3 regions of the Sphingomonas sp. FG14 genome follow, and region 2 is predicted to be linked to each of the others. Evidence: predicted binding sites of a transcription regulator. Region 2 holds the regulator's gene; each other region holds the start of a gene.
The links. Region 2 encodes LexA, which represses DNA repair genes until DNA is damaged. Its sites were predicted from a motif close to GTTCCNCNCTTGTTCT; they were not measured.
Positions count from the first base shown of each region.

Region 1: uvrA (excinuclease ABC subunit UvrA) is a predicted target of LexA. The motif match lies at 1,768-1,783, and genes of this name have one in related genera.
Region 3: ACODTA_RS28555 (ImuA family protein) is a predicted target of LexA. The motif match lies at 1,938-1,953, and genes of this name have one in related genera.

Region 1 is NZ_JBMDKK010000004.1:93,357-96,633, forward strand. Features, by position in the region: gene ACODTA_RS15590 (N-acyl-D-amino-acid deacylase family protein) at 1-1,603, opposite strand, end outside; gene uvrA (excinuclease ABC subunit UvrA) at 1,794-3,277, shown strand, end outside.
Region 2 is NZ_JBMDKK010000002.1:671,836-675,112, reverse strand. Features, by position in the region: gene moaC (cyclic pyranopterin monophosphate synthase MoaC) at 1-193, shown strand, start outside; gene ACODTA_RS11340 (molybdopterin molybdotransferase MoeA) at 315-1,502, shown strand; gene lexA (transcriptional repressor LexA) at 1,558-2,223, shown strand; gene ACODTA_RS11330 (ComEC/Rec2 family competence protein) at 2,364-3,277, opposite strand, start outside.
Region 3 is NZ_JBMDKK010000027.1:34,714-37,990, forward strand. Features, by position in the region: gene ACODTA_RS28540 (efflux RND transporter permease subunit) at 1-811, shown strand, start outside; gene ACODTA_RS28545 (hypothetical protein) at 1,073-1,291, shown strand; gene ACODTA_RS28550 (hypothetical protein) at 1,277-1,810, opposite strand; gene ACODTA_RS28555 (ImuA family protein) at 1,985-2,716, shown strand; gene ACODTA_RS28560 (DUF6504 family protein) at 2,637-3,277, shown strand, end outside.

The sequences.
Region 1 (3,277 bases), on a different contig from region 2:
CCTGCACGCCGTTGACGAAGACATGGCGCATGCCGGTGGCATAAACCTGTGGTTTCTCGAAGGTCGCGTGATCGGTGATCGTCGCCGGATCGAAGATCGCGATATCGGCGAACATGCCGGGCTTCAGCGAGCCGCGATCCTTGATGCCCAGGTTCGACGCCGGGAAAGCGCTCATCCGCCGGATCGCGTCGGGCAGCGTGATCACCTTCTCGTCGCGGACATATTTGCCGAGCAGCCGCGCGAAATTGCCATAGGCGCGCGGGTGCGTGCTCGATTTCAGGAACACACCCTCGGGCGCCTGCGACGAGGCGTCCGATCCGAAGCTCATGAAGGGCAGCGCGACCTGCTTTCGGACATTGTCCTCCGTCATCATGAAATAGGTGGTGTCGACGCGGCTGCCGTCCTCGATCACCAGGTCCATCGCCACTTCCTCGGGCGGCTTGCCACGCTCTGCCGCCACTTCCGCCAGCGACTTGCCGATATATTTGCGCAACTCCGGGTTCTTGAAGCCGGTGAACTTCATGTTCGCCGGGCCGACGCCGTAGAAATAATTCTCCCAGGTCGTTGCGGGCTTCTTCATCTCCTCGGCCATGCGCGCGCGCGTCGCCGGATCCTTCATCCGCCCGATCCACGCCTCCAGCCCGCCATCCTGCGCCCAGGTTGGCATCGCCGCGTCGAGCCCGGTGGCCCCCGCCGGATAGGTGTACATGTCCGTCGTGATGCGCAGTCCCTCGGCGCGCGCGGCTTCGATCTTCGCGATCGCCTGATCGTATTTCGCCCAGTTGGTGCGACCCGCCATCTTGAGGTGATAGACCTCTGCGGGCGTGTTCGACTTTCGCGAGATCTCGATCAGCTCGTCGATCGATTCGAGCAGCCGGTCCCCTTCGGACCGCATATGGCTGATATACATGCCGCCGCATTTGCCGGCCTCGGCGGTGATCGCGATCAGCTCGGGCGTCTCGGCATAAGTGCCGGGCGCGTAGATCAGCGAGCTACCGACCCCCATCGCGCCCTCGTCCATCGCCTGGCGGACGAGCGCGCGCATCCGGTCGAGCTGTTCGGGGGTAGGATCGACATCCTTCTCGCCCAGTTCGTGGACGCGCACCGTCTCCGCGCCGACGAAGCTGCCGAAATTGGTCGAGACGCCCTTTTTCTCGAGGAAGTCGAAATAGCCGCCCAGGGTGGTCCAGCTCACCGGGAATTTCACATCGCCCTGGCGGCGTTCGGCATCGGCCTTCATTTCCGGGCTCACCGGGCCCATCGAGGTGCCCTCGCCCATCACTTCCAGCGTCACGCCCTGGCGGATATCGCTCTGCGACTTGCCATCGACGATCAGCGAGACATTGGCCCAGCTCAGCATGTTGATGAAGCCCGGCGAGACCGCCAGGCCGCGCGCGTCGACCTCCGCCTTGCCCTTGCCCTCGACACGCGGCGCGACCGCGACGATCCTGTCGCCCTTCACCGCGACATCGCCGCGATAGCCCTCTCCGCCCGACCCGTCATAGATGGTGCCGCCGCGGATCACGACGTCATAGGCCGGCGGCGCGGCGAGCGCGGCGGTGGTGGAACACAGGGCGAGGAGGAGGAGCGTGGCGCGTTTCATGACCGCAGCCTAGCCGGGTTTTCAGGATTGGCAATTATCGAGCGCTAAACGGCCGATAATTTTCCATTCGGGCAATCATCCAGATCGGCGGAAGCGTCGATCTCCGTCTTGTCGCCAGTCGATCCACGCCCCATCTACCGCGTCTCGCGCCGGCTTGCGCGACCGGAACAAATCTGGAACAATTCACCCCATGCTGACTCATATTTCGGTGCGCGGCGCGCGCGAGCACAATCTCAAGGGCGTGGACGTCGAGATCCCGCGCGACACGCTGACGGTGATCACCGGCCTGTCGGGATCGGGCAAGTCGAGCCTCGCCTTCGACACCATCTATGCCGAGGGTCAGCGCCGCTACGTCGAATCGCTGTCGGCCTATGCGCGGCAATTCTTGGAACTGATGCAGAAGCCCGATGTCGATCATATCGAGGGGCTGAGCCCGGCGATCTCGATCGAGCAGAAGACCACCAGCCGCAATCCCCGCTCGACCGTCGCGACCGTCACCGAGATCTACGATTATATGCGCCTGCTCTGGGCGCGCGTCGGCATTCCCTACAGCCCGGCGACGGGGCTGCCGATCGCGGCGCAGACGGTCAGCCAGATGGTCGACCGGGTGATGCAGTTGCCGGAGGGCACGCGCTTCTACCTGCTCGCCCCCGTCGTGCGCGGCCGCAAGGGCGAGTATCGCAAGGAACTGGCCGAATGGCAGAAAGCGGGCTTCACCCGCGTGCGCATCGACGGCGAGTTCCACGACATCGAAAGCGCGCCCGCACTCGACAAGAAATACAAGCACGACATCGAGGTGGTGGTCGATCGCATCGCGGTACGCGAGGGGATCGAGACACGGCTGGCCGACAGTTTCGAAACCGCGCTGAAGCTGGCCGAGGGCCTCGCCTATGCCGACATGGCCGACGGCCCGGTGCCGGGGCGCGAGACGACGGGCGCCGATGGCGGCGCGATGAAGGGCGCGGGCGTGCCCGAGAACCGCATCGTCTTTTCCGAGAAATTCGCCTGCCCGGTTTCCGGCTTCACCATCGCCGAGATCGAGCCGCGCCTGTTCAGTTTCAACGCGCCGCAAGGCGCCTGCCCGGCGTGCGACGGGCTGGGCGAGAAATTGCTCTTCGACGAGGATCTCGTCGTCCCCAATCACGCGCTGAGCCTGAAAAAGGGCGCGATCGTGCCCTGGGCGAAATCCAACCCACCTTCGCCTTATTATATGCAGGTGCTCGACAGCCTGGCGCGAGAGTTCGGTTTCGCGCTGGACACGCCTTGGCAGGACCTGCCGGGCGAAGTGCGGCTGATCATCCTGCACGGCACCGGCGGAAAACCCGTCACACTGCGTTTCCAGGACGGGCGCAAATCCTATGAGGTGAAGAAGGCGTTCGAGGGCGTGATCGGCAATCTCAATCGCCGCATGCTTCAGACCGAGAGCGCCTGGATGCGCGAGGAGCTGGGCAAATACCAGTCAGCGGCGGCGTGCGAGGTGTGTGAGGGCGCGCGGCTGAAACCCGAGGCGCTGGCGGTGAAGGTCGCCATGGCCGATATCAGCAGCATCACGCGCATGTCGGTGGTCGATGCGCTGCCCTGGTTCACCGACCTGCCCAATCACCTGAGCGACCAGCAGCGCGCGATCGCCGAACGCATCCTGAAGGAGATCGTCGAGCGCATCGGCTTCCTCAA
Region 2 (3,277 bases):
AAGCGGCGTCAACGCGACAGCCACGGTGCGCACGACGGGCCAGACCGGCGTCGAAATGGAAGCGCTGACCGCTGTTTCGGTGGCGCTGCTGACGATCTACGACATGGTCAAGGCGGTCGACAAGGCAATGGAGATCAGCGCCGTGCGGCTGGTTTCGAAGACCGGCGGCAAATCGGGCGATTATCGGGCGTGAGCGCGAATACTCCCGTTCCGTTTGGACTGAGCCTGTCGAAGTCCCGTTCTTCGTCGGCGCCGACGGAAAGGGAAAGACAGGACTGCGACAGGCTCAGTCCGAACGGCGTAGGCAAAGGCAAATGAGCGCCCTCCTTCCGGTCGCCGACGCGCAGGCGCGGCTGCTTGCACTAGCCGCACCGCTTCCGGCCGAAACATTGACGCTGGACGAAGCGACCGGCCGCTATCTGGCCACGGATTGCCTGGCCATGCGCGGCCAGCCTGCCGCCGACCTCTCGGCAATGGACGGCTATGCCATCGCCTTTGCCGATATGCCTGGCCCTTGGCGTGTGACCGGGGAAAGCGCGCCCGGCACCCTACCCGACCACGCGATCAGGCGGGGTGAGGCGATGCGCATCTTTACCGGCGCCGCGCTTCCCGAGGGCTCCGACACGATCCTGATCCAGGAAGAAGCGACCCGAGACGAAGACACCCTGGTGCTGACGGGCGAAGGCCCGCGCCGGCACGGCCAACATGTACGCGTCACCGACGGCGATTTCGCGGAAGGGCAGCGCCTTGTCACACGCGGCGCATTATTGACGGCCGCGCGGATCGGGCTGGCCGCGATGGGCGGGCATGGCCGGTTGAGTGTCGGCCGGCGGCCGCGCGTGGCGCTGATCTCGACAGGCGACGAACTCGTCCCTCCCGGAGATCCGGTCTCGGGCGTTCAATTGCCGGCGTCGAACGCGATCATGCTGCGTGGGATGCTGGAACCGAACGGCGCGATCGTCGATGATCGCGGCATCGTGCGCGACGATTTCGACGCACTCGCCGCCGCCTTCGAGGCCGCGCGCGGGGCCGACATCATCGTGACCTCCGGCGGCGCATCGGTGGGCGACCATGATCTGGTCCGTCCCGTGCTCGACGCGATCGGCGGCACGCTCGATTTCTGGAAGATCGCGATGAAGCCGGGCAAACCGCTGCTCGCCGGCAAGCTGGGCGATGCGGTCGTGCTGGGGCTGCCCGGCAATCCCGTCTCCACCTTCGTCACAGGCACCCTGTTCCTGCTCCCGCTGGTGCGGGCATTGCAGGGTGCCGCAGATCCGTTGCCGACTGCGCACCGCGTGCGCCTGGGCGTGCCGCTTCCGGCGTGCGGCGGCCGCGCCGAATATCTGCGCGGACTGTGGACGAATGGTGAGGTGATCCAGGCACCCGAACAAGACAGCGCCGCGATGGTTTCGCTCGCCTCCGCGAACGCGCTGATCGTCCGCGCAGCGGGTGCACCGGCGGCCGAAGTGGGTGAAATGGCGGAAATCGTAGCGATCGCTTGACGACCGCCCGGATGTTTCCTACACGTTCTTCGTTCGTTCCATCGGAGAACATGCGATGCTCACGCGCAAGCAACATGAACTGATCTGCTTCATCAGCGACCGGCTGGAAGAGACCGGCGTGTCTCCTTCGTTCGAGGAGATGAAGGAGGCGCTCGACCTCAAGTCCAAATCGGGGGTGCATCGCCTGATCAGCGCGCTGGAGGAACGCGGCTTCATCCGCCGCCTGCCCAATCGCGCGCGCGCGCTGGAAGTGCTGAAACAGCCCGAGCGCGCCACCGCGAAACCGGCGAAGAAGCAGGCGGCGCCCGCCACGTCGCGCCAGTTGCCGATCGCCGCCAACGACGTGCTGGAGATCCCCCTGCACGGCCGCATCGCCGCAGGCACGCCGATCGAGGCGCTGGAGGGGCAAAGCACGCTTTCCGTCCCCGCCGCGCTGCTCGGCTCCGGCGACCACTACGCGCTGGAGGTTTCAGGCGATTCCATGGTGGAGGCCGGCATTCTCGACGGCGATTATGCATTGATCCGCCGCACCGACGTCGCACGCGATGGCGAGATCGTGGTCGCCCTGGTTGACGAAAGCGAAGCGACGCTCAAATATTTCCGCCGCGAAGGTGCGATGATCCGGCTCGATCCGGCGAACCGTGCTTATGATCCGCAGCGCTATCGGCCCGATCAGATTCGCGTGCAGGGCAAGCTGGCAGGATTGCTGCGGCGCTATTGAGCGCCCCCTCTCCCGTTTACTTCGAGCGCAGGTTCGAGCTTGCCGAGAACCGAAGTCGAGAAGCGTTGGCCGCAATGCTTCTCGACGGTCGCGTCTCGACTTCGCTCGACGCTGCTCGAAGCAAACGGGGGCGCATGAGGTCAGGATGGACTTGGGCGGAATGACGGCAACGCCGCCTTCGGCCGCGGCGGATTCACCCAGGGATGATCGTCGCCCGCACGTTTCACCGTCGCGATCCGGGCGCTCGACAGATCGATCGTCAGCCCGCCCGTTTTCGCCAACAATGCGCGATCGGCCTTGATCCAGCGCGGCGCGCACCAATCGGGCAGCCAGCGTTCGCTGACCACGATATCGGCATCGCGACAGGCGGCACGCAATTGCGCGGGATCGACGAAATAGGTGCTGCGCGTGGCGAGGAGCCGCCATCGTTTCGTTCCAAGGATCAGCTCGATCGTGCAGGCGTCGCGACTGCATCGCGCGCCGCGCGCCGCATCAAGATCGGCCAATTCCCCTTCGAAGCCCGCACTTTCGGCGAGCATATCACGAACATAGTCACCCGCGCGCGGGCGCAGCAGCGCATAGCCGCGATCCGTCCGCACCGCGAGATGGCGTCCGTCGCCCGTCACCAATATGTCTGGTGCGTGGGTGGACAGCGCCCAGATCGCTCCGATCAAGACAGGCATCAGGCCCAGCCAGCGCGCGCCCGTTCGCCAGAGCGCGATCCAGATGCCGCCGGCGACGATCGCCCCGAACGCAGCGTCTGGCACGACCGGTAGTGCCGCGACCGCACCGGGCATGGCGGCAACGCTGTGCGCGATCCACAAGAGCAGCGACAACGCTTGCCCCGTCACCCACCATAACGGCGCGCCGAGCCCGAGGAGATCAAGCAGCAGCGCAGCCGCCTCGACCGGCATCACGATGAAGGTGGTGAGCGGGATCGCGACGATATTGGCGAGCGCCCCATACAGCCCAGCCTTGTGGAAATGATGGATCGCGATCGGGGTAAGCGCGAGTTCGACGAGGATACCAGTGAGCAGCAGGCCGAGCAGGATCC
Region 3 (3,277 bases), on a different contig from region 2:
AACGCTCGGCGCCATCCCGGTGATGCTGCCCGCGGCCGATGGCCAGATTGCCCGCTCGATCCCGCTGCGCGAAGTGGCGCGGTTCAGCTACACCCAGGGGCTGAACCAGATCAGCCGCGAGAACGGCAAGCGCATGGTGGTCGTGCAGGTCAACGTCCGCGGCCGAGATCTGGGCGGATTTGTGCAGGAAGCGCAGGCGAAGATCGGCAACCTCGATCTTCCGCCCGGCATGTATACAGCCTGGGGCGGCACATTCGAAAGCCTGCAATCGGCCCGGCTGCGCTTGCTGATCGTCGTGCCAATCTGCTTCGTTGCCATCTACGCACTGCTCTACATGGCACTCGGCGGGCTCGTGCCGGCAGCGATCGTCTTTAGCGCGGTGCCGATGGCGCTCGCCGGCGGCGTGTTCGCGCTGCTCCTGCGCGGCATCCCGTTTTCGATCACCGCGGCGGTCGGGTTTATCGCGCTGTCGGGCGTGGCGGTGCTCAACGGCCTTGTCATGATGAGCGCGATCCGCAAGCGACGCGAAGAAGGGGCGGGCGAGGAAGACGCCATCGTCAGTGGCGCGATGCAGCGCGTGCGCCCCGTGTTGATGACGGCGTTAGTCGCCAGTCTCGGATTTGTGCCGATGGCATTGGCAACCGGTACGGGTGCCGAAGTCCAGCGGCCGCTCGCGACCGTGGTCATCGGCGGACTGATCACCTCGACCGTGCTCACATTGCTCGTTTTGCCGGCGATCACGGCTCTTGCTGCTCGGTGGCAAGTCCGCCGTGATCAACGATCCAAGATCGACGCCGCTGTCCAGAGTTAACGGCGGGCCACGAAGGCTACACTACCGAGGAGTGGACGGTCAGCTAAGTTGACCGTCCGCTGGTTGGCGGGATAAGTCGGGCTTCGAAGAGCAGCATTGGATCGCGGCAGGGGCGTCCTCAAGAGACGAGTCTCATTTGGAAATTGCGGAGGTGTCTCTTTTCGAAGTTGCGCTTACAAATTCTTAGAGCGATAATAAGAATTATGTTAAATATCAATATCTTATAAGAATATCAGTCCCGATACAACGCGGAGACCTTTCATGGAAGTCCGATTGAGCGCGACACCTAAAGGCAACGGATTTCAGGCAACGGTCGCATTGCCCGATGGGGTATCGATCAGCTCGGCCGAATCCTATCCCACCGAAGCCGAAGCGATCACCGCGGCGGCCGTGAAGTTGTTGGAGATGCCCGATCGCCTGATGCGCGCGACCGCAGTAGAAGCCGATCTTGCGATCAGCGGCAGCTCATCGCCGGCGTAGCGCCGCCAAGGTGTCCGGCATGATCGTGTAGACTGCCTCGCGCTGGGCGCCGCGATTTTGATGATCCACCCGATAGCCCTGATAGTGGCGTCGCAGGAGGCCGCCCCGACATAGATCCGACACTGCGCGGCTGACATTGCAGCGGCCCGATTGGCGAACCCGCTCACGGACCCTTTCTTCAATGACACGGTCAGCCTGTGTCGGATCGGCCGGTAGTTCGTCAGCCTGCTCAAGTGCCGACCGCACGGTTTCGATCGTCGAACGGCGCCAGGGTGTACGCTGCGCGATCGGAGCCAGCGCATCGCACAGCCAGTCGCGGACAGGCACGGCGTCGCCGTTCACCATCACGCTCGGTCCAGCCCTGCCCTTTTCGTCAGCGACTTCCTCCAGGAGCTGGAGGAGCATGTAGGAGAATTTTGGCCGCGGCGAAGCTGCGGCGATCGCCGCCAAAAGCCCCGGCGTGTCCATCCCTCGCGCGGGTTCGACGGATGCTTCGAATAGGTCTGCCTGATGGAACATAGCATGAATCTACTATGCACTTTGGTGGATGTGAATCCCACAAAGGACCGAAGGCGCTTTTTTTCTGGCGGATTCCACAGGCTTCGGAAGCGGTGCATTTGAGCTGCTTGACTCATCGCCGGGAACAGGAACAAATAAGGAACGAATCAACGAGTCCCGAGTCTCCTGAATGCCATGCGTCAATCAACCGTCCTTGAAGATTTGCGAGCGCGCATCGCGCGTATCGAGGGCGTAGGCGTTCAGCGCGAAGCGATCCCGTTCGGCATCGACGAACTGGATCAGCGATTGCCGGGCGGAGGCATTGCTGCAGGTGCTCTCCATGAAATGATGGGCAGTCCCGATCTCGCGGACGAGGCGAGTGCGACGGTCTTTCTGGCGGGAATCCTGGCGCGAATGGAAGGTCCCGTCTTCTGGTGCCTGCGCTGGCGCGACCTGTTTGCCCCTGCCCTTCATCTCGCCGGTCTTCATCCAGATCGGGTCATCTATGTCGAGGCCGGCAGCGACACCAATGTCCTGCTCGCGATGGAGGAGTGCCTGCATCACCCTGGCATCGCCGGTGTGGTTGGCGAAGTCGGGAAATATTCGACTACTGCATCGAAGCGCCTGCAATTGGCGGCGGAAAGCTCGGGTGTAGCGGCCTTCGTGTTTCGTCGCGCGGCGAAGGCCGAACAGGTCGCCGAAGGGACGGCAGCGATGACACGCTGGCGGATCACCGCTTCACCAAGCGAAGATCTCGGTCTGCCGAGCCTGGGTCGCCCTCGCTGGCATGTGGATTTGGAACGTGTGCGCGGTGGTAATCCGCACGCCTGGATCGTGGAGGCGTGCGATGCGACGGGTCGTATCGCTCTTCCTGCCGCACTGGTCGACCGACCGGCTGCGGCGGAAGATCGCAAAATTGTCGCCTGAGTGCCGTGACGGCCTGGTCCTTGATCTTCCGCTGGTGACCGCGGTGCCCGATCACGGCAGGAAAGTCATTGCTGCCGTCGATGCCGAGGCTAAGGCGCTCGGTGTCCGCGTCGGCATGACCGTGACGAAGGCCCGAGCGTTTGCCCCTGAATTGCAGGTCGTCGATGCCGACCCGGAGGGCGACCTGCAGGGACTTCGCGATCTCGCGCTATGGGCGGGCCGCCGATACTCACCCTTCGTATCACCGGATGCGCCCGACGGAATCTGGCTCGACATCACCGGCTGCGCGGGTCTCTTTGGCACCGAGAAGGCGCTGCTCAAGGATCTCCATCGCCGTGTTGCCGCGTCGGGGCTGGCTCTGCAGATCGCTGTGGCCGACACTGCAGGCTGCGCCCATGCCGTTGCGCGGCATGTACCCGCCGGCCGGCCGGTCACGATCGAGCCGGGCGGACACCGCACTGCCATTTCCATCCTGCCGATATCGGCGTTGCGATTGCCAGGACGCGAGGTCGAAGGTTTGCGCAAGCTCGGATTTGAGCGGATCGAACAGCTCATCGGTGC